DNA from 2 places in the Sporosarcina sp. P16b genome. Region 2 is predicted to be linked to the other one. Evidence: riboswitches for the same ligand, from Rfam matches in the RefSeq annotation. Region 2 holds a riboswitch; the other holds the start of a gene.

Region 1 (11,298 bases), on a different contig from region 2:
AAGAGTGAGTAGCGATGCTCATTCTTCCCTTTTTATTATTCAGTTATCTCAACTGTTTCAACGGATGGACCGAGTATTTCCTCGCCTTCCTCTTCATCATCAGCAGAGTGGCTAATAATGCTGGAAAGTACATGAACCCGTAAAATTATCCCTTCAATTCGGTTCGTTTCATCTACGACAACAAGTGGATATTTAGAAACTAGTACACGCGGAATAATATCTTGAACATATTCCTCCGGATTTGCTGTCAAGACATCGGTTGTCATCACTTCCTCTAACGTTTTCTTCTTTTTCACGCCTTCGATCGCGCCATCTATTGTTACCAATCCAAGCAACTGTCGTTCTCGATTCGTAATGAAGACACTGGAAATACCGTGCTCCTCCATATTCTTAATCGCCACATGCAAGCCATCTTTGCCGTTCATGACACTTAGTGGTTTAGACATAATATTCATTGCTTGTAACACTTTTGAGCGATCAATTTCACGAGTGAAGTCAATGATATAATCGTTTGCGGGTGTTTCCAATAACTCTTCCGGTGTACCGATTTGCTCTACGTGACCATCTTTCATAACTGCCACACGATCACCGATACGGAATGCTTCGTTGACATCATGCGTGATAAAGATAATCGTTTTTTGAAGACGTGTCTGGATATCTAGAAGTTCCATTTGCATCTCTCTTCGTATGAGTGGGTCAAGAGCACTGAACGGCTCATCCATCAACAGAATATCCGGATCATTCGTCAAGGCGCGGGCAATACCCACACGTTGACGCATCCCACCTGATAATTCATCAGGATATTGATTTTCATACCCTTTCAGGCCAACCGTATTGATATGCTTTTGTGCGATATCGCGACGCTCGCTTTTCGATAAACCGCGAATTTCCAGACCGTATTCAATGTTCTCAATAACCGTTCTATGACTAAATAAACCAAAGTGCTGGAAGACCATTGCGACTTTCTTCTGACGGAAAAATTTTAACTGCTCTTTATTATAATTGACAATATTCTCACCATCTACATAAATCGCACCTGATGTAGGTTTGTTCAATAAATTGAAGCAACGGATAAGTGTTGATTTACCACTGCCGGATAGCCCCATAATTACGAAAGTTTCACCTTCCATGATTTCCATATTGGCGTTATAGACACCTACTGTATGTCCAGTCTTTTCGAGGATATCGCGCTTAGAAGCTCCTTTTTCAATCATAGGAATGACTTTTTTAGGGCGAGGACCAAAGATCTTGGTGACATTTTCTACTTTAATTTTAACGGTCATGCTGATCTCCTCCCTGTACTTTGTAGGCGGTCTGCTACTCCATTGGTCAAACGGTCAATAATTATCGCTAAGAACACGATACTGATACCTGCTTCAAATCCTAATGATATATTGATTTGATTGATCGAGAATAGTACACGTTCACCTAATCCGTGAGCACCAACCATTGAACCAACAACAGCCATTGATAAAGCCATCATCGTAGTTTGGTTGATACCTGCCATCATAGTAGGTAATGCTTGAGGTAATTGTACTTTTACTAACATTTGGTTACGAGAAGATCCGAAAGATTCTGCTGACTCAATCACTTCAGAATCCACGTTTCGGATGCCGAGCTCTGTTAGACGAATAACTGGTGGTAATGCGTAAATGATGGTCGCAATAATTGCGGGAACATTCCCAAGAGGGAAGAAGAATATTACAGGTATTAAGTAGACAAATGTAGGCATTGTCTGCATAGCATCTAATAGAGGACGAATGATGACGGAAAATGTTTTGCTAAAAGCCATCAAGATGCCCACTGGAATGCCGATCGCCAGGGATAGTACAACAGATATGACAATAATAGCGACTGTTGTCATCGTATCTTCCCATAAATTGAAGGAACCAATCAAAAAGATAAAGGCGGCAAACATGATGCCGTTCAAAATGGAATTTAAATACCAACCAAGCAGGAATACCACAATCATGATAGCCCACCAAGGTGTAGCGAGTAGTGCTGTTTCAATAGTTCGGATTGTAGTGGAGGCAATCGTGAAGATGAAATCAAATAGCCAGCCAAAATTCATTGCAAGAAAATCAATAAACTTTTCGACATAATCTCCTATAGGTATTCTGATGTTAGGGAATTCATTCATAGGCAGTAAGCTAGGTCGTACTAGCTTGTCCCTCTCTTTCTCTAGGTTTAGTAATAATACAAAAGAAAAGGGGTGGAGCGGAAAGCGCCCACCCCAGCAAATCCAAAAATGTATTACAGTGCTGCTTTAACTTTCTCAGCAATATCCTCTGGTACCCATGAAGTCCAGAGATCTTCATGTTCTTTCATAAACCATTTTGCGGTATCTTCTGGACTAGCTTCATTTTCACCCATATACTCTAACGCTTCTTCTGTTAGTGCACTGCTAGTTTCGTAATGGCTCAAGAACTCTACTACTTCAGGAGCTTGTGTTTTCAAATCTTTATGCACACTGACGTAGACATCATTAGGAGGAAATTCACCAGACTTATCTTTATCCCAAGCCTCTTGATCAAAAGGCTCGTCCTCTAATAGTGTTAAGTCATATGTTGCAGTCACCCAAGTAGGAGACCAGTAATAACCAACCCATGGCTCACCTTTTTTATATGCACTAGCTAAGTCAGCTACGATGGATGAGTCAGAGCCAGGAGCTAAGTACGTATACTTTTCATCTAAACCATACGTAGTTAATTTTTCATCCAAGTGTTTACTGACCAACCAGCTAGATGGTGCACCGATGATACGTCCCTTATCTTTGTTTTCAGGATCTCGAAATAATTCAGGATACTTTTCTAAGTCTTTTATTGTTTTCAAATCAGGAGCTACCGCTTCGATGTTACGCTCTGGATCGCCTTTAATTACGTATGTAGGAACATACAGGCCTTGAGAGTTATCGTCGAAGTTTGTTGAAACTGTTTCGATATCTCCGCTGTCGACTGCCTTTGTATACGCCTCACCCAAGTTATCAGACCAAACTTCTGTATAAACTTGTAGATCACCTTGTTGTAACGCTTGCAGTGTTGCAGGAGAAGTACCGTTTATTACTTCCGTATCATAGCCATAGCCTTCTTCTAAAATAATCTGTGCAATGCTGTTGTGGATTCGAATACTATCCCATCCTGCATCTGCCAGTTTAATCGTACTTATTGAATCTTTACTATCACTGTTACCGCACGCTGTCAAAAGTACTACTGTTAGAATGGATAAAAACAACATAAACTTTCTCAAAAAATCAAATCCTTTCTCTTTATAATTTTTTCATCACGGAATGCTGTTTTTTTGCTTGAATATCTTAAAAGAAACCACAAGAAAAAATATGTAGATAGTTGAAGATATCGAGGGAAAATAATCATTTTTTCGCGATACTATTACACGAGTTTACAGGATAATTAAATTAATATCAATTTAATTATTTAGATAACTTGTAACTTTATGCAATTTTAAATAGATTATTAGAGTTTTTTGTAATGAAAAAAGTAAATGTTGTTAGATTGGTCGTGGTGAGTAAACTTAGGTGATAACCTATGAGGGGTATAGGCTCATGCTTTGTCGAATAGTAGGAGAAAGTGATACTATATGGTATGCTGATTACATATAACAAAAGTGTTTTATCGTACGCGAGGTTTATTTATGCACTTCGGACAAATCTTTGTAACAGTTTCTAAGGAATTGTCATGATTTTTTGATTTTACTTTTAAGAAAATGATATAGTTATATATACGAATGGAAAGATATTTAAATGTAATGTAAAAGGAGAACGGACCCATATGACGAAAGAAGCCCATGTTGTTTCGAGTACTACTCAAAGCCGCTCAGCGTCTACCTTCTTCTCGGATATTAAATCATTAGTTAAAGGACCTGTACTCATCGCGAATATATTTCCGGTATTTACGGGGTTTTGGTTGGCACTATATTTTTCTGGCATGACACTCACGGGCAACTGGGGGGTGTTCCTGCTAACCATGATAGGTAGCACCTTGCTTGTCGCAGGTGCGCTTGTAATGAATAACTGGTTTGATTCTGATATTGATACGGTTATGGAAAGAACAAAGAACCGTCCGACTGTGACAGGCCATTTTGCTTTGAAAACCGTATTAAATATTGGTTTGATATTATCGGGAATTGGAATGTTATTATTATTATTCACTACATTAGAAGCGGCGATTTATGCATTTATCGGATGGTTTACGTATGTAATACCCTATACGATGTGGTCTAAACGTAAATACACATTGAATACAGTGATTGGCAGTGTGTCGGGAGCGGTTACCCCCCTCATAGGATGGGCGGCTATTATGCCAGCAGATCATATCGTACCGATAGTTTTGGTCGTTATACTATTTATTTGGCAAATGCCTCATACATTTGCGATTGCTATGAAGAAATATAAAGATTATAGTGCGGCTAATGTAGCGATGTTGCCTGTCGTTTATGGATTTAACATCACAAAACGTCAGATGCTAGTATATGTATTATGTTTATTGCCGTTACCGTTTTTATTAACGATGTTTGGCACTACATTCATTATAATCGCGACATTGATGAACCTTGGATATATTGCGGCTAGTATATACGGATTCTATGCAAAAGATGATTATAAATGGGCTAACTTGATGTTCTTGTACTCAGTCAATTACATGACGCTATTATTCGGCATGATGATTCTTTGGACTTTTTAATCAATACGAAAAAGACTTCCCTTCACGCGATGTGATAGAGAAGTCTTTTTTGTGCTAGAATTATTGAGGAGTTTGACAATTTAGGAATAAACAGTTCGTAATATACAGTGAAAGATGGATTTTAGGAGGGGTATGAATGAAGGAGCAAGTACAATTATTGAAGCCGAAACTAGATGAAGTGTTTGCGCATTTGCACAGTCATCCGGAAGTCAGTTGGAAGGAAACAAAAACCACAACTTACTTAAAGGAGTTTCTTCAGCGTGAAGGATTTAATGTAAAGTTATTCGACGGTATAACAGGTTTATCCGTTACGATCGGTGAAGGTAAGCCGGTAGTCGGGTTACGTGTAGATATAGATGCATTGTGGCAAGAAGTGGATGGTGTGTACCAAGCGAATCATTCATGCGGACATGATGGGCATATGACAATGGGAATTGGCGCATTGCTTATGGCGAAAGAACGCGGAATTCCCGAGAAAGGCACATTAAAAGTATTCTTCCAGCCCGCGGAAGAGAAGGGGAAAGGTGCGCTAGCTGTTTTGGAGCAGGGATTGATCGATGATATCGATTACTTATACGGCGTTCATGTAAGGGCAGCGGATGAAATGGCTGACGGTTACTCCTCGGCCTCATTACGTCACGGTGCGGCGAAAATGATTAGTGGAGCGATAAAGGGAACAGAAGCACATGGTGCAAGACCGCATCAAGGAAAGAATGCCATTGAGGTCGGGGCTACTTTGGTAGCAGGTTTACAGTCCATTCATTGTAATCCAATGGTTTCACATACAGCGAAGATGACGATGTTCCAAGCGGGAGGAGAATCTGCCAATATCATTCCCGGCAATGCTAAATTCAGTTTGGATTTACGGGCCCAGGAAAATGTGGTGATGGATGAATTATATAAACAGGTGGAACGTGTGATTCAAGCAGTAGAAAGACAATACGATGTAGAGATTAACTATGAAGTTATGGCAGAAATGGTCGCGGCGGAAGTAGATGCTGAAGCAGAAGATCTAATGTATCAGGCGATTGCTAAAGTGGTCGGTAAAGAGAAGACTACACGTACTGTTGTCACACCAGGCGGGGAGGATTTTCACTTCTATTCTGTAAAACGACCAACTGTCAAAAGTACAATGCTAGGTTTGGGATGCGGCTTAACGCCAGGACTCCACCATCCACAAATGACATTTAATCAAGACGCGTTGGCAACAGGAGTCGAAATTTTAACTACTGCCATCGAATTAACATTCCAATCTAAAAAATAGAAGGTGACAGTATGAGGAAGGATATAGAAGTCAGAAAAGTGACGACTATCGAAGACATTCATTCTATGCAAAAGCTTGAGAAGCAAATTTGGGGAATGGAACCAATCCCTGTCCATCAGACCATTACGGCAGTCAAAAATGGTGGGTTGATTGTTGGAGCGTTTCTAGAGGAGCGTATGGTCGGCTATTCCTATAGTTTCGCAGGCTATTCAGATGGCCAAATATATCTATGCTCCCATATGCTTGCGGTAGATGATGAATTTCAGATGAGAGGCATTGGTAAGCTGTTAAAAGAAGAACAACAACGTCTTGCCCGAGAAATGGGCTATCGATTAATCGTTTGGACATTCGATCCTCTTGAAAGTCGCAACGCCTATTTAAATACTTCAAAGTTATACGGTGTCTGTTACGACTATATAGTGGATTGTTATGGAAAGATGGACGATGGGTTAAACAAAGGGTTACCGACTGATCGTTTTCAAGTCGCATGGTGGATTGACAGTCCGCGTGTAATGGAGAAATGGCAACCTAATTTGCTATATAGCCGCCCCTTTTCAATTCGCTTGAGTGATGATCTATACCCAGCTATACTATTACCGGAAACGAATGAATGGATACAGGCGGAAGCGATAGAAGTGCCTGTTCCCAAACATATTCAATTGATCAAGCAACACAACTCGCAATTGGCCTGTGAATGGCGAATGAAGACGAGGAAAATATTTCAGCAACTGAGTGAGGCGGGATTCGCTTTAATCGATGTGTGGAGAACAGGAGAGTCTGTACAGTACTATCGATTCTGCAAGCGATCCATCATTCCGTTGCAAAATTAAAGGAGCTTATTCAATGAAAATCAACTCAATTACACTTCGTAGAATGAATATGACAATGAAACATCCGTTTACTACAAGCTTTGGTACGATTCAGCAAAAAGACTTTCTATTGGCAACTGTCACAGACGAGGACGGTCATGAGGGGTGGGGGGAATCTGTTGCTTTTACTGCGCCTTGGTATAGTGAAGAAACGACAGAGACGACGATTCACATGCTTCGTGATTTCCTGATTCCCGCAGTACTTGGCAAATCAATTACACACCCCGATGAGGTAAGTGACTTATTTGGACATATCCGCAAAAATAATATGGCGAAAGCGACGCTTGAAGGGGCGATATGGGATGTATATGCAAAGCATCACCATATGACGCTTGCTGAAGCACTTGGAGGGAAACGGCAACGAATTGAAGTGGGTATCAGTATTGGAATCGAAGAAAAAATTGAAGACTTATTGGCGAATATTAAAGGTTTTATAGATGAAGGATATAAGCGCATCAAAGTGAAAATCAAACCTGGTTATGACGTGGAAGTGATTCGCGTCATTCGAGAAGCCTACCCTCATGTACCGTTAATGGCGGATGCTAACTCAGCTTATACGTTAGACGATATAGAGTTGTTGAAAGAACTAGATCAGTTTAATTTGATGATGATTGAGCAACCGCTTGCTTCCGATGATATTGTCGATCATGCCAAATTGCAAAAACACATTCAGACACCGATCTGTCTAGATGAAAGCATTCATTCGTTGGAAGATACGCGTAAAGCTATCGAACTTGGTAGTTGTAAAATAATTAACGTAAAAATTGGTAGAGTAGGTGGCTTGACAGAGGCGAAGAAAATTCATGACTATTGTGCAGCGAAAGGTATCGATGTATGGTGTGGCGGCATGCTAGAATCGGGTATAGGCCGAGCGCATAACGTAGCGTTGACAACTTTACCTAATTTCACGCTCCCGGGCGATACAGCTGGGTCTTCACGCTACTGGGAACATGACATCATTACACCAGAAGTTGTGGCGCATGAAGGTTATATTACAGTCCCGTCAGAAGATGGAATTGGGTACATTCCCAATATGGAAGCATTGGACCGATTTACAGTGGACAAATGGGTGTTTTCGTCAGAATAAATATTCAACTATTGTTATTTAGTCATCATATGTGCTAGACTTTTAGTTAATCGAATATGTTTCCTTCGGGGCAGGGTGTAATTCCCTACCGACGGTGATGAGCTAGCAAGCTCTTAGTCCGTGACCCGGATGCTTTAAATAAGCGGAAGGTGGATTTGGTGAAACTCCAAAGCCGACAGTTAAAGTCTGGATGAGAGAAGGAACAGTGCGTATATACTACATGTAATGATTTTTTCATTATTGTTTATAACGTTTATTTAGTCATGGTTACAAGCCCCGCATAATCTTTTGCGGGGCTTTTTGTATGTAGAAATGTCACTAGAGGAATACCGTAAGCTGGAGTGTTGCTCAATGAATCAGAATTATATGGAAATGGCTTTGCAACTCGCAGAAAATGTGGCAGGTCAAACCTCTCCCAATCCACCAGTAGGTGCGGTCGTAGTAAAGGCAAACCGAATCATTGGAATGGGCGCACATTTACAAGCCGGAGAGCGCCATGCGGAACGAGTCGCACTTGATATGGCGGGAGCGAGTGCAAGGGATGCTGATTTGTATGTAACGCTTGAACCTTGTTCTCACACTGGTAAAACTTCGCCTTGTGCTGATGCCATCATTCAAGCGGGTATCCAGCATGTCTATGTTGCGACAACGGATCCCAATCCACTTGTAGCGGGTAAAGGTATTGCGAAACTTCGTGGAGCAGGAGTGGAAGTAACCGAATCTGTTTCAGTTGAACGCGCTAAAAAACTTTATCAACCATTTTTTCATTTTATTAGAACCAAAACACCTCATGTGACAATGAAAACAGCTATGACGATAGACGGTAAAATTGCGACTTCAAAAGGAGATAGTAAATGGGTGACGAGTGAGCAAGCGCGACTCGATGTCCATCAGCTTCGCCATACACAGGATGCAATTTTAGTAGGTGTACAAACACTTCTTCACGATAATCCTCTTCTTACCACCAGACTGCCCCTAGGTGGACGACATCCTATTCGAGTTATTTTAGATACATCATTACGAACACCGGAATCTAGTCAAGTTATTCAAAATGCAGAAGCACCGACGTGGATTTTTTGCGGGCAATACGCGGAGTTAACACGTGAAAAGTTACTTAGGAAACCGCATGTCCAGATCATCCGAATGCAAAAAGCCCAGTTGATTGTAGAAGATATTCTACTAGAACTAGGAAGACGTGGTGTTATGACGTTGCTTGTTGAAGGTGGAGCAGCTATTAATGCTTCATTTGTGAAAGCGCGTGCAGTGCAGAAAGTCATTAGCTATGTAGCACCCAAATTGCTTGGAGGGATTGGATCTTTGACACCAATTGGCGGACTGGATCCCCGATTGATGAATGAAGCGTTTCCCTTAACCTTTGAAAGTGTAGAGATGATTGGTCCAGACATTAAAATCATAGCGGTACCGAAAGAGGGTGATTGAATCATGTTTACAGGAATAATTGAAGAGATTGGTTCAGTTAAGCAAATACAACCAGGTGCTCAATCTATGACGGTTACGATAGCTGCATCCCTTGTTTTAACAGATGTGAGAATAGGGGATAGCATCGCAGTCAATGGTGTCTGTTTGACGGTAAAGAGTTTTACAAAAGATCAATTTGCAGCGGACGTCATGCCTGAAACCATTTCCTCTACTTCACTACGACAATTAGCGACGGGAGATCCTGTGAATTTGGAGCGGGCACTCGCGGCAAATGGTAGGTTTGGCGGACATTTTGTCACAGGGCACGTAGACGGAATAGCTACGATTCGTGACAAGCGAACAGTTGATAATGCATTATATATACGCTTGTCATTACCTCAAGGATATGACTCCTATCTGTTGCATAAAGGCTCTATCGCATTGGATGGTACTTCATTGACGATCTTTGAAGTGAAGGATACGGATATTACGATTTCGTTGATTCCACATTCACAAGAAATGACAGTCATCGCAAAAAAGCAAATAGGAGATATAGTCAACTTCGAATGCGATATGCTCGCTAAATATGTTGAGAATATGTTGCAAAAAAGACAAGTTGCAGGTCAAATGATGTCAAAAGACTTTTTACAACAACACGGATTTATGTGAAGGAGTGAATGAAGATGTTTCATACAATCGAAGAAGCATTAGAGGATTTACAACAAGGTAAAGTCGTCATCGTAGTCGATGATGAAGATCGAGAGAATGAAGGCGATTTCGTGGCACTAGCGGACAGTATTACGCCTGAAATCATCAACTTCATGGCAACGAAAGGTCGAGGCTTGATTTGTGTGCCGATAACAGAACAAAAAGCCGCCCAACTAGGATTACAGATGATGACCGATAATAATACGGATTCACATGGCACCGCGTTTACGATTAGTATCGATCATCGCTCTACACATACTGGGATCAGTGCATTTGAACGTGCGGATACAATCGTTAAAATGATGGACCTAAGTGCTACTGCGGGTGAATTCAAACGTCCTGGACATATATTTCCACTTGTAGCGAAGTCAGGCGGTGTATTAGAACGTACAGGACATACTGAAGCTGCGGTCGATTTAGCGCGACTGGCAGGCAGTGCTTCGGCGGGCGTAATTTGTGAAATCATGAGTGAAGACGGAACGATGGCGCGTGTGCCGGAATTACGTCAGATGGCTGAAGAGCTAGATCTGAAACTCATCACCATTCAAGACCTGATTCATTATCGTCTACAACGAGAGAAATTAGTTATACGTGAAGCAGAGATCAAGCTACCGACAGATTATGGCGAGTTCCGCATGATTGGCTATACTGAAACGATGACAGGAAAAGAACATGTTGCACTGGTAAAAGGAGACGTTACAACCGAAGAGCCGGTCTTAGTAAGAGTTCATTCGGAATGCTTGACAGGCGACGTCTTTGGATCATGCCGTTGTGACTGTGGTCCGCAACTGCAAGCTGCTCTCTCTCAAATTGAAGAAGAAGGGCGCGGTGTATTGTTGTATATGCGTCAAGAGGGCAGGGGAATAGGCCTAATCAATAAACTGAAAGCTTATGAACTGCAAGAACAAGGTTTTGATACGGTGGAAGCAAATGAAAAACTCGGATTTGCAGCTGATTTACGTGATTATGGTATCGGTGCACAAATTCTACAGAATCTTGGTATTACGCAAATGCGTTTGCTGACGAATAACCCAAAGAAAATTGCTGGCTTAAAGGGCTATGAATTGGAAGTTGTTGAACGCGTTGCGATTCAGCTACCATTCAATGAAGCGAACGAAAAGTACCTACACACAAAGGCAGAAAAACTTGGACATTTATTAACTTTATGAGGAGAGATGAAACATGGGTAATTTATTTGAAGGGCATTTAGTAGGCACGGGGTTAAAGGTAGGTATCGTCGTTGGACGATTCAAC
Region 2 (11,298 bases):
CTTTAAAAACTCATTAGCCAACTTCTCTAACTCTTCATACGATACTGTAGGCTTACCCATGCGCCGCTCCATGAGATATGACAGAACATGCCCACCTTTTTCAGTGATATCTATATAACCGATTGATGAATTTTCTGCATAACGGATATGATAAAATGGATATGGGGCACCTTTTCTACTTCTTTCCGCCGCAATGATATCATTTGAAACAGTCGGCAGAAGCTTTTTGAATTTCTGAATTGCCTCGTCCTCGCTAATTTTCTTTTCTTTAATATCACGCAACTCTTTTTTCTTCTGGGCATCAGACTCACTAGCCGTTAAAGGGAATACCGCTTCTGTATATCCCATGACAGACTCTCCCATTTTCGACCAATTCGCCTTACCATCAGGTGAGTCACGCAACTTTTTTTCCCAGTTACTAATCGACATTTTACTTGAAAACATATCCTTCGTCGCCAACTGCCATTCACTCGTTAGTTCATCCAGATTTTCTGAAGCGCGTTGCATCACGCCGTAGTATTTGTCAGGGTCGCCATTCTCTGTAGATTCCTTTGCGAAATTTCCTAGCCTTCCTAAATAATTCATCCAGGAAGTAGAGAAACTTTCATCTACAGGTAGTGCGGAAATGGATGACTTAATATCTGAAGATAAACGCCAAATATCTTCTCTTTCCTTTGCTGAACTTTTTTGATCCTCAAAAAGCAATGACTTGTTTACCGCTTCTTCCAATTCACCAAGCTTTTGTGAAGCATCTGTCATACTTTTGGAATACTGGCCATTCAACGCGATTGATAATTCTTCATTTTCACGTACCGTTCCAAACGTATATATTCCCAATACAATAAATGAATAGGTCAGAATGAAAATCATTCGTTTCATAATAAGCTAGGTCTCCTTTCTATTAGTCACAAAATATGTGTAAACCGATTTTCTTAATTTGTGGCCTTGACCAAATCCATTTACTAGTAGCTGTGATTGGATTGAAATAGTAAATTGCATTTTCAGAAGGATCCCAACCGTTGATTGCATCGATAACCGCTTCTTTCGCACGCTGATTCGGTGTCAACCAAATCTGTCCATCCGCAACTGCAGTAAACGCTCCTGGTTGAAAGATGACACCACCAATTGAATCGGGAAAATCTGGATGTTCGACACGGTTTAAAATAACTGCCGCTACCGCTACTTGTCCTTCGTATGGTTCGCCACGAGCTTCACCATACACTGCATTGGCTAATAAATTAATATCTTGATCAGTATATTTAGGCGGTGCTTGCATTTGGGTTTGCGACTTCTTGTGTGGGGCACTTCCCTTTTTCACTTGGGATTCTAGTGACTGACCGCCGTAATAGGTAAATTGGTTTCCTTTCGCAATCTGTCCTTTTACATACTTTTCATCGTAATCTGTAATTCCTCGCAATTTTTTCTGGGTACTTTTACCGGCAATCCCGTCTAGTGGTAAACCGTATTGTTCTTGAAAATTACGTAATGCCCAGTAAGTCCCAAAACCGAAATTACCATCAATATCCCCATGATAGAAACCGATATATTGAAGTCTTGCTTGCAATTCAATGACGTCATCTCCTTTTGCGCCTTTTGCCAAATCACGTCCACTGAACGCTTCACTATGACTCGCAAAGAAAGAAAACATCATGATGCCTGCCAGTAATAAAAATAGGAAGCGTTTTGTAATTCGCTTCATAGACATCCACCTCCATAAAATTGTGCTTCCTCGTAGTTTGTCCAATTTCGAGTATTTTATAAGGCAAAAAATCCATCTGAAGAACTCAGATGGATTTCTTAAAAGTTTGATTGATTTCGTTTTCTGAATTGTTGCATCGCAAAAGTATGCGCGTACTTCACTCGTGTCAGCCCAAACCACCATAGGAATAGCATAAATGGGATCATTAAATACAGCCAATAATCATTCGTGAATAAAATGGAATTGTACAGTATATGAAGCAGCAATGGCGCCAAACATGCAATAGCTATCCATTTTGCTTTTTCTGACATAGCAGAAAACTTAGCTTTACCAAAATAATAGCCCATGACGACTCCAAATAATGCGTGACTTGAAACAGGCAGTAATGCACGCAGAAATGCTGTATCCAAACCGAAAGATAGTAAATATAAAATATTTTCTACTGTAGCGAATCCAAGTGAGACACTCGCACCATATAAAATTCCATCATAGGCATCTTCAAACTCAATGGTTTTATATACGAGAATAAAAATAATAATCCATTTAAAAAATTCCTCTAAACTGCTCGTAAATATGACATTGCGGAAAAATTCATTAGTAAATACATTCTCTTCTTCAAATACATGCTGGATAAACAAAATAGGAAATGTCATGATTGCACCGTAAATGAATGCATGGAATAGCGTTTTGGATGGCTCTTTAGCAATTTGCTTACGTAAATACAAATAACTAAAAAGTGCCAGCGCCGGCGCTATTGCGACTGTCAGTAAAATAAACATAGGCGCCTCCTCATGTCGCTAGTATATCACATCATATATGAGAAAAGCCGCCTGACCTGTAAGGTAAGCGACTTATCCATTCACATATTTTGTGCAATATACTGTGCAATCATTCCACCATGGAATCGTCCATTTTCGATAAAAATTTCATTGGCATTATTCCCCGCTGCAATAACACCCGCAATGAATAAATTATCAATATTTGTTTCCATCGACTCTTCATTGAAAACAGGCCGTCCAGATTGTTCATTTACTTCAATTCCTATTTTACGTAAAAATGCATGATCGGGATGATAGCCGATCATCGCAAAGACATAGTCACTTTCAAGATTAAATAGGGTACCTTGTTTATGAACGGTGACATGTTTTTCAGTGATTTTCGTTACATATGCGTTAAAATGCATATCGATTTGACCATTACGGACCAAACTATCAAAACCAGGAAGTATCCATGGTTTTACACTTTTCGAATACGTTTCGTTTCGATAAACAACAGTTACATGCGCACCTGCACGTTGTAATTCCAGTGCTGCGTCAACGGCAGAATTTTTCCCGCCAATGACCGTCACTTTTTTATTGAAGTACGGATGCGCTTCTTTGAAGTAGTGATAGACAGTAGGCAAATTCTCTCCTTCGACATGTAAACGATTAGGTTGATCATAATAACCTGTTGCCACCACGACATATCGCGCATCATAGACCGCTTTATTCGTCGTCACGATAAATTTATCATGCTGCTTATTTATATCTTCCACTCGCTCATGACTGTTGATCCGCAAGTTTTCGATTTGTGCAACGGTTCTATAATACACGAGTGCATCATTACGTTTTGGTTTATCTACAGCTGTAATGAATGGCGTCTTGCCTATCGATAATTTCATGCTGGAACTAAAAAAGGTTTGGTGGGTCGGATAATTATAAATCGAATGCACGATATTTCCTTTTTCGATCACTACTACCGACAAACCGATATTTTGCAATTCAATTGCCGCTGACAAGCCACATGGACCGCCCCCGACAATTACTGCATCTACAGAATTCATGACATCTACTCTCCTAATTTCTTGCGTTCTAGTAATGAACTTCCACTACATGACATTCAGGTTTCGCACCGAAACGCAACGGCACCATTGTTGTTCCATAGCCGTTACTAATTAATTTCGCGCGGTTTCCCACCGTCTCGAAGCAACCCAGGTCTTGCATCCCAAAAGGTCCAAGTCTAATCTGGCCTCCATGTGTATGGCCGGCAACAGATAAATCCGGTTGTCGATTCTCTTCAAACTTTCGGACAAAAGATGGATTATGTACAGCTAGGATCAGGTGATCATAACCGCTTGCAGAATCCACCGCCTTATCGATCTCTACTTTCCCGTTATTCGGATCTTGCAATCCACATATGCCGAAAGCTGGATGGTTCGGTATCGATGTAGTACTGTTGATCAACACTTTGCCACCAACTTGTTTCATCACACGTAGTATATTTTCTGTGCCTACTTCTTGGTCATTATTTCCAAAAATATAAAAAATCGGTCCTATTGAAGCGAGTAATTGCATATTGCGTTCAATTCGCTCAATCGGCACGCCCCCTTCCGCCACATCCCCACCTACGATAACTGCGTCAATAGAACGCGTACGCAAATCATCTATCAGTCGCTTTGGAATACTGCGTTTATGGATATCTGAAATAAAGAACACGTTCAATTTATTAGTTGGGGTCGATGTACTATATAATGTATGGGTAAGCACACGATTCCGATGGGCCAAGGCGTACATATAAGTCAGCATAGTCATCGCTGATATTAGAACTGATAATCCCGCTATTCGAACTTTTTTCATTAGTCAACTCCCATAGAAAAAAGCAAAGCGTCTACTTTGCTTTTGTGTAGTAATTTTCATTAGTAGTATAGCAAGATTTCAAGAAAATCCCCACTATTGTTCTGCGCTTAGGAAACGGCATGTATGAAATGTGTTGCAGACGGATAAAACCCAACCGACAACTCGACTTTTTCAACAGGTACTTGATCTGGAACATCAGGAGAATAAAGATCCGATAATACATAGAGTAGTATAATAATAGGTATTAAAGTGAAAATCGCCAGAAAAATATTGATGACTTTCACACGGCCATATTTTTCTTCTTTCTTCTTTCCATGTACTTCTGCACGGGAAGGAAGTTTATCGACAGTCACTTTTTCTTTAATCTCTTTTCGCTGCTGTTCAAAATCCACTTTATACTGATCGTTTAACATATCTAATTTCTCCTTCACACCGCATAATGTCTGTTGCTATTATATGATGCAATTCCTTTATTCATCCGTGAAAAGTACGTCCGTTCACAAACTCATCTTCTTCTATTATGCCGAATTTTGTCTAGAATGTAAATACACACAGCCTGCTTCAACCTAATAACTGGTGCAGACGTTCATGCCATTGTAACGTTTCAGTTTCTTGTTTAGTTGATGCTTCTGACTTAATCAGCCAGTCATCATCAAGATTTTGACAGTTTGAACAGCAATCTTTTTCTGCCGGAAAAATATTTTCACCGAAAAATTGTACCAATTTTTCACGCAAACAACTATCACTTTTTACATAGCTCTCCATTTCCGCAATTTGCTTCTCTTTCACTTGATATATTTGTTGGATTTGTCGAATAACATTTTCCACATCATATTGTTCCAAATAATAATCAAGTAAACGACTAGCTATTTCCGATAGTCCAGCTTGCTCGGCAGCCAATTGACTCCCCGTACCCGATTGCAGTAAAGAATGATAATACAAGATTTGCTGTTCATCTGGCAGATCCTCATAAACTATGAACTTTACTTTCTGACTATCACGCTCACTATACAAAAGAGTGACTGCGGCTTTATCCCCGTCACGTCCTGCACGTCCTACTTCTTGAATGTATGCGCTTGGCGTAGCAGGTAGATGTTCATGAATAACTTGCCGGATATCATCTTTATGAATTCCCATACCAAATGCATTGGTAGCACAAATCCACTCGAGCTCACCTTGTATAAATTGTTCTTGAATAATGGATCGTTCATCCTGTTCTTTGCCGCCATGATAACTTGCTGTTGGGATTCCTCTCTCTCGAATTATGGCCGAAAGTTCATCCGCACGTTTTCGTGACGCCACATAAATAACGCCAGGCCCAATCGTCGTAGCTAGTCTTTCACTAATCCACTCAGTCTTTGCCGATTCATTATCCACATGCACAATACGATAGGATATAGCAGGACGATCCATCGGCTGTCGTTGTATGTGAGGATTTCTTAAGCGTAAGTAAGTGATGATGTCTTCTACTACCTTTTTATTCGCAGTAGCAGTTAATGCCAATACAGGTGCTCTTTCTGTGAATGAGAACAGTTCTTTTAGCCGTAAATAGTCTGGCCGAAAGTCAAACCCCCACTCCGAAATACAATGAGCTTCATCTACTACAAAAAAAGCAATTTGCAGTTGTTGAACTAGCTGTCGGACATGTTGTTGCATCATCATTTCAGGCGATAAGAAAATGAACTTATACTGCGCCATAGTAGAGAGCGCCAACTCCTTTTCCTTCCTAGATAAAAATGAATTGATAGCGACCACACGTTTTTCTTTATGTTTTCTCAAATTGGCCACTTGATCTTCCATCAACGCAACGAGCGGAGAGATGATGATCACTATTCCATCAAGCATATAGGCGGGTAATTGATAGCAAAGTGACTTCCCCATACCCGTTGGAAAAATTGCCACAGTATCTCGTCCAGCCAATAACTCCGTAATCACTTCTTGTTGGCCAGGTCGAAATGATTCATAACCAAACTTTTGATGCAATACTTTCTGAAGTTCCATCAGCTCTCTCTCCTTTCCATGATGATGATTAATCGCAGTTGAAAATACGACAATTCCGGGCATTGCTGTTTCAACAAACGCAATCGTTTAGTCTGCAACTGTTCAACATGACGCCAAACCGTAACCATTTGTTCTTTCGTTACAAATTCTTCATATGGAAAGTTATCCATATTGGCCGCTAATTCAATGAAATGATCCTCTATAGTACTCAATTTCAAATTTCGTAGTGAGGCAATTTGCTCCAGCGAATAGCCTCGCTCGAATAGTTTCCGTGTCCGTTCAGCAGATTGTGTCAAATATGTGTCCACTCTGCAGTCCGCTGCTAATTCTGTCAGCAAAGGCATGTTCGGTTGCTGGAGTAGGAAATCGAGCAAGATATGTAATGCTTCTAAATAGTAAAGTTGTATAGTCTTAGCCGATACGTTTAGACTAGCCGCCAGCTGTTCCCAAGTAGACGCAGTAAGCCCGTATCCCGTCAATCGACTAGTCACTATCGTACGTTGCAAATCTGATAATGAGGAATGAATTAGCGCGTGTTCCAATTCTTTTCGCAATGATGTGGATAGATTAGTCATGCTATTTGATTGATTACGTAAAAGTCCTTTGATAAATTGCTGGGTAGGCAACTCCTTTTGAATTGGCATGAACATCGTCTCACCGCTGCGTAAATTGGACAACGTCTGTACTAGCAAGGCCAACCGTCTTCCGAACTCTCTTTCACGTCCTCGGTAATTCCAGCCATTAAATCGCCACATTTCACTACCCGTCGCCATCTGACCTTTTGCTGTCACATAGACGAGTTCATTTATTAAGATCAGTCCGTCAGCCTGCATTCGCTCTAACGCTTGCTGGAATTCGCTTGCCGTCAATTGTGGCAACAATGCATAGTATGATTTAACTTGATAATATTCAACGTCTTGTAACGTCTGCCCTGACCGTTTTCCGCGAAGTATATGATAGACACCTTGCGCTGAACGTTCACCATGGAGGCGTTGAAAGATCGTTAATAAGATTGAATCCAAACTCATTTGCGCGCCCTCCTTGAAGAAATTGCGTATTTTTGTTGAAAAGTGATGAAAACAGCTTTAGAATAGAGTAGATACAAAATAGGTTGAGTGAATGGAAGAAGGGAGAAAGACAAATGTCTAGCAAAAAGTTTACGATTGTCGATCAGGATACGTGTATAGCCTGCGGGGCCTGCGGAGCTGCTGCGCCGGATATCTATGATTATGACGATGAGGGAATTGCATTTGTTATTTTAGATGATAACATGGGAAACACTGAAGTTCCAGAAGAACTGATGGAGGATCTCGAGGATGCATACGATGGCTGCCCTACAGATTCAATTAAAATTGCGGATGAAGCCTTCGAAGGCGATCCATTAAAATATGAAGATTGATTCAGTCCTCACAACACTTCCTCCCATATGGAAGTGTTGTTTTTTACTTGTTGAATAAAATATAGCCGCCACTAGTTAGCGAGTGCATAACAAATTCCCGTATATAGAATAAACTGACGAGATGTTGGGATCGGGATTTTCACTGAAATACGTTCAAAGAGCACAATGCGTAACCCACCGTAGAAAGTGAGTGCACTATGTCCATCCACTACAAACGTAAGTTTCGGTCAAAAAACTCGGTCGACCCCAGCTTGCTCTTTCGGAAAGCGTCTTCAGGTGGCGCTTTCACTCCTTCGTACTCACTTGCCAATCCTCTATTTACAGTAAAAACGCCAGCCTCCCGTATATTCAGGATGACTGGCGTTTATTTGTTTAGAACGATAATTTCTTTTGTTGCTGATTAATCCACTTCTCCATGCTTCTATATAACATCAACGTGATGACTAATAGCATTACGCCTTTGATTAAGTTGAACGGTAAGATCCCCAATACGATTATCTGATACAGCGAATCTCCTGTAACTGCTGGCATACCTAGGAAATATGTGTACATCGGCAAGAACACTAAGTAATTTAATATGCTCATACCTACTGCCATCGCTACTGTACCTGCGATCAAACCTGATGCAAGACCTTTAGCTGAACGATACTTCATAAAGATCCAGTAGATTGGCATAATAAATAATACACCTGTCACAAAGTTTGCGACTTCCCCTACCGGTACGCCTGTTGGACTTCCTGATAAGAACCAATGCATGACGTTTTTCAATAACTCTACGCCTATACCTGCAACAGGTCCCATTGTCATGATAGCCAGTACAGCAGGAATCTCACTGAAATCGATCTTCAAAAATCCAGGCATTGCCGGGATTGGAAAGTTGAACTGCATTAACACAGTTGAAATACTTCCCAAAATAGCCACCAAAATTAGCTTACGTAACTTCTTATTATTCATTTGTTCCTCTCTCCTTTTGCGATTCACTTCAAAAGAGGAAAGGCTGGCTCATCCATTGTTCCGCTAAAAATCCCTAAAGCAAATTATGCTTTAGGGAGAATAAAATGCACTGTTAAGAACAGATAAATCACACAAACTTATCCGTCAGGTAACAAGCACCACTTTTGCGTACACAAAAAGATGGCTGCACCTTCACCTTCTCCCATCCAGACTATACTGTCGGCTCCGGAATCTCACCAGAATCAGCTGTTAAGCTCGCGGGCTAAAAGTAGTATTCTACTTCATTTCCGCCGGTCGGGAATTACACCCTGCCCCGAAGATGAATCAATATTTAGTTATGAACCTATTATAACGCAAAAAAACTGTTTTGTAAACTTCACAAGTTTACAAAACAGAATTATTCGTTAATTAAATACTTTGGATTTACACCAATGGGTTTTTCCAATGGCTGAGTGAAATCAAATCTCATCCATTGTTCTTGTACGACTCGTTCGAATTTTACGTAGTTATCGAAACTTGCCGCTGTCATCAAGATGCCTTCTATTAATTGCAGCGCTTCTTCTTGTTGCATCTTTTCTAAATCAAGTACTTCAGTGAATTTCACGTTAACCATATCTTTTTCTACTTTAACCGTGAAGTCAATTCCTTCAGGGACCACAGTCGAATACATATCATTCGGTGACTTTTTCATGTCAATCAATGCTTGCTCTACCGTAAGGGAAGTTTTGCCGAAATTAGTGGACAGTACTACTTCCCCATCTGACTTCATGTATCGATAGTATGCTTGATGCGAAACCGTACCTAACAAAGTGATCGGTTCCTCTACTTGACCTACTTGATCCAATGTAATTGCAGAAGCATCTTCTTGTAGCCACACGATTTCATCATATCCTTGAAACGTATCTAGTAGAGACAAATTTAACATCTCAAGTGTCGCACTCGACACGTCATAAGTATGATCTGTGGCAAACTTCATTTGAACTTGATGACCATGTGAAGAAATGATCGCTTTATAAGGATGATATTCTATAAATCCAAGCGCCTCTTCATCTATTTTATTTGCATACTCGTTATAAAGTGTCACTGCATCCGAAGAGCCTCCTAAGCGTTCATGCAAGCTTTCATTCGGTAGTAGGAACGTAACTGGAACAACGGTCGCCTGATCGGTGACAAGGCCAATATGAAACGCTGTGTGATCCACGACATTAGCAGGATAGGCCGCGTACGACAGTGGTGCTGTGACCTGTCTTGTAAACACAGATGCATCACTTGCTTCGCTCGATTGCATTTCTTCATTACTCTCCATCTTAATAGCATCAGCTGAATCTTCCGTCGTTGCTTTATCCAGTGATACTTCATTATTCTGTTGAATGAATACCGGCAGGATGATGGTGAGCAATAAAATCGCTGCAACAATTGCAATAAGTGAAGACCATTTAGGTTTGAAAGGCTTTTTTATAGGCTGATTCGCTCCAGAGAGTCTTGAATCACTTTTTAACCGCTGCATAATCTCATCTTTAGAACGCTGATCTTTCACGACCGGCATGTCACGTAAACGTTTCTCGAGATTGTCTTCATTCCATTTATCTCTGCTCATGTCATCTATCCTCCCTGACCGAACCTGCTTCCAATTTCGCCTTTAATGCTTTGATTGCCCGATGTTGTGTTGTTTTCACTTTGCTTTCGGTCCAGCTTAAAACCTCAGCCGTTTCAGCAATCGATAGATCCTGGAAGAACCGCATAAGGATGACCATTTTCTGATCACCCGTACATGTGTGTAACGCTTCAAGCACTTGTTTCTGCTCTTCGCCCGCTTCCACTAAATGTTCGGGCGAGTGGTCTATTGAAATTAATTGCTCTGTTTCCCAATTGAAATGAATATTTGTATGTTTCATGCTGGTCGATTGTTTTCGGAAAAAGTCGATGGAGACATTTTTCGCAATCGCAAATAACCAAGTTTTCTCAGAACTCTTCCCTTCAAAACGGCCGTATGATTTGAGAACACGCACATATACCTCGTGCATCAAATCTTCCGCTACCTCCCGATTGCGAGTCAAATAAGTGAGGAAGTTGAATACGTCACGGTTATAGTCTTCATATAATCGTTGAAAAACGGAGTCATCCATTCAATCCCCTCGCTCTATAGTAGTCGTTTCAATCTAAGAGAAGTTTCATGTGTTTAATGCTTCAAATGGTAGTGAACAAATAAAGATGGTTCCTTTTTCATCTCCACGTGTCGCTAAAATCGAACCGTTATGGGCTTCCATAATATTTTTTGCGATTGCCAAACCAAGTCCTGTACCGCCTTTTCCTCTTGTTCTAGCTTTATCCGCCTTATAGAAACGCTCAAAAACAAATGGCAAATCTTTTTCAGGAATACCGACACCTGTATCAGCTACTGTTATATCAAGCATTCCGGTAGACCGGTAGACGGATAGCGTCACGGCTCCACCGTCCGGAGTATGACGAATGGCATTGTCGATCAAATTAGTGAATACTTGCTCCAGACGATCTTCATCAGCCGTTATTATTAGGGTATTCAACTCATCTGTTTTCAAAGACAAGTCCACTTTCGCGTCTTTTGCCACTTGTGAGAACTTTGTCACTATACGTTCTAAAAACTCCACAAT

The links. A riboswitch is a leader RNA that binds a small molecule or an ion and turns the genes downstream of it on or off. The one in region 2 is predicted to bind FMN.
Region 1: linked by a shared signal. The riboswitch ahead of ribD (bifunctional diaminohydroxyphosphoribosylaminopyrimidine deaminase/5-amino-6-(5-phosphoribosylamino)uracil reductase RibD) and the one ahead of CSV77_RS01670 (ECF transporter S component) in region 2 are both predicted to bind FMN.

What each region holds. Positions count from the first base shown of each region.
Region 1 covers NZ_PDYO01000002.1:514,084-525,381, reverse strand. Annotated here, with positions in the region: gene CSV77_RS05635 (quaternary amine ABC transporter ATP-binding protein) at 36-1,283, opposite strand; gene CSV77_RS05630 (ABC transporter permease) at 1,280-2,071, opposite strand; gene CSV77_RS05625 (ABC transporter substrate-binding protein) at 2,254-3,246, opposite strand; gene cyoE (heme o synthase) at 3,786-4,697, shown strand; gene CSV77_RS05615 (M20 peptidase aminoacylase family protein) at 4,834-5,961, shown strand; gene CSV77_RS05610 (GNAT family N-acetyltransferase) at 5,973-6,791, shown strand; gene menC (o-succinylbenzoate synthase) at 6,805-7,917, shown strand; FMN riboswitch at 7,975-8,123, shown strand; gene ribD (bifunctional diaminohydroxyphosphoribosylaminopyrimidine deaminase/5-amino-6-(5-phosphoribosylamino)uracil reductase RibD) at 8,269-9,357, shown strand; gene ribE (riboflavin synthase) at 9,361-10,005, shown strand; gene CSV77_RS05590 (bifunctional 3,4-dihydroxy-2-butanone-4-phosphate synthase/GTP cyclohydrolase II) at 10,020-11,213, shown strand; gene ribH (6,7-dimethyl-8-ribityllumazine synthase) at 11,227-11,298, shown strand, end outside.
Region 2 covers NZ_PDYO01000001.1:333,979-345,276, reverse strand. Annotated here, with positions in the region: gene CSV77_RS01715 (PepSY1/2 domain-containing protein) at 1-879, opposite strand, end outside; gene sleB (spore cortex-lytic enzyme) at 902-1,699, opposite strand; gene prsW (glutamic-type intramembrane protease PrsW) at 1,798-2,478, opposite strand; gene CSV77_RS01700 (YpdA family putative bacillithiol disulfide reductase) at 2,559-3,521, opposite strand; gene CSV77_RS01695 (metallophosphoesterase) at 3,550-4,314, opposite strand; gene CSV77_RS01690 (hypothetical protein) at 4,422-4,727, opposite strand; gene CSV77_RS01685 (RecQ family ATP-dependent DNA helicase) at 4,876-6,315, opposite strand; gene CSV77_RS01680 (YpbB family protein) at 6,315-7,343, opposite strand; gene CSV77_RS01675 (ferredoxin) at 7,457-7,714, shown strand; gene CSV77_RS01670 (ECF transporter S component) at 8,087-8,668, opposite strand; FMN riboswitch at 8,859-8,993, opposite strand; gene CSV77_RS01665 (hypothetical protein) at 9,066-10,265, opposite strand; gene CSV77_RS01660 (RNA polymerase sigma factor SigX) at 10,267-10,794, opposite strand; gene CSV77_RS01655 (ATP-binding protein) at 10,840-11,298, opposite strand, start outside.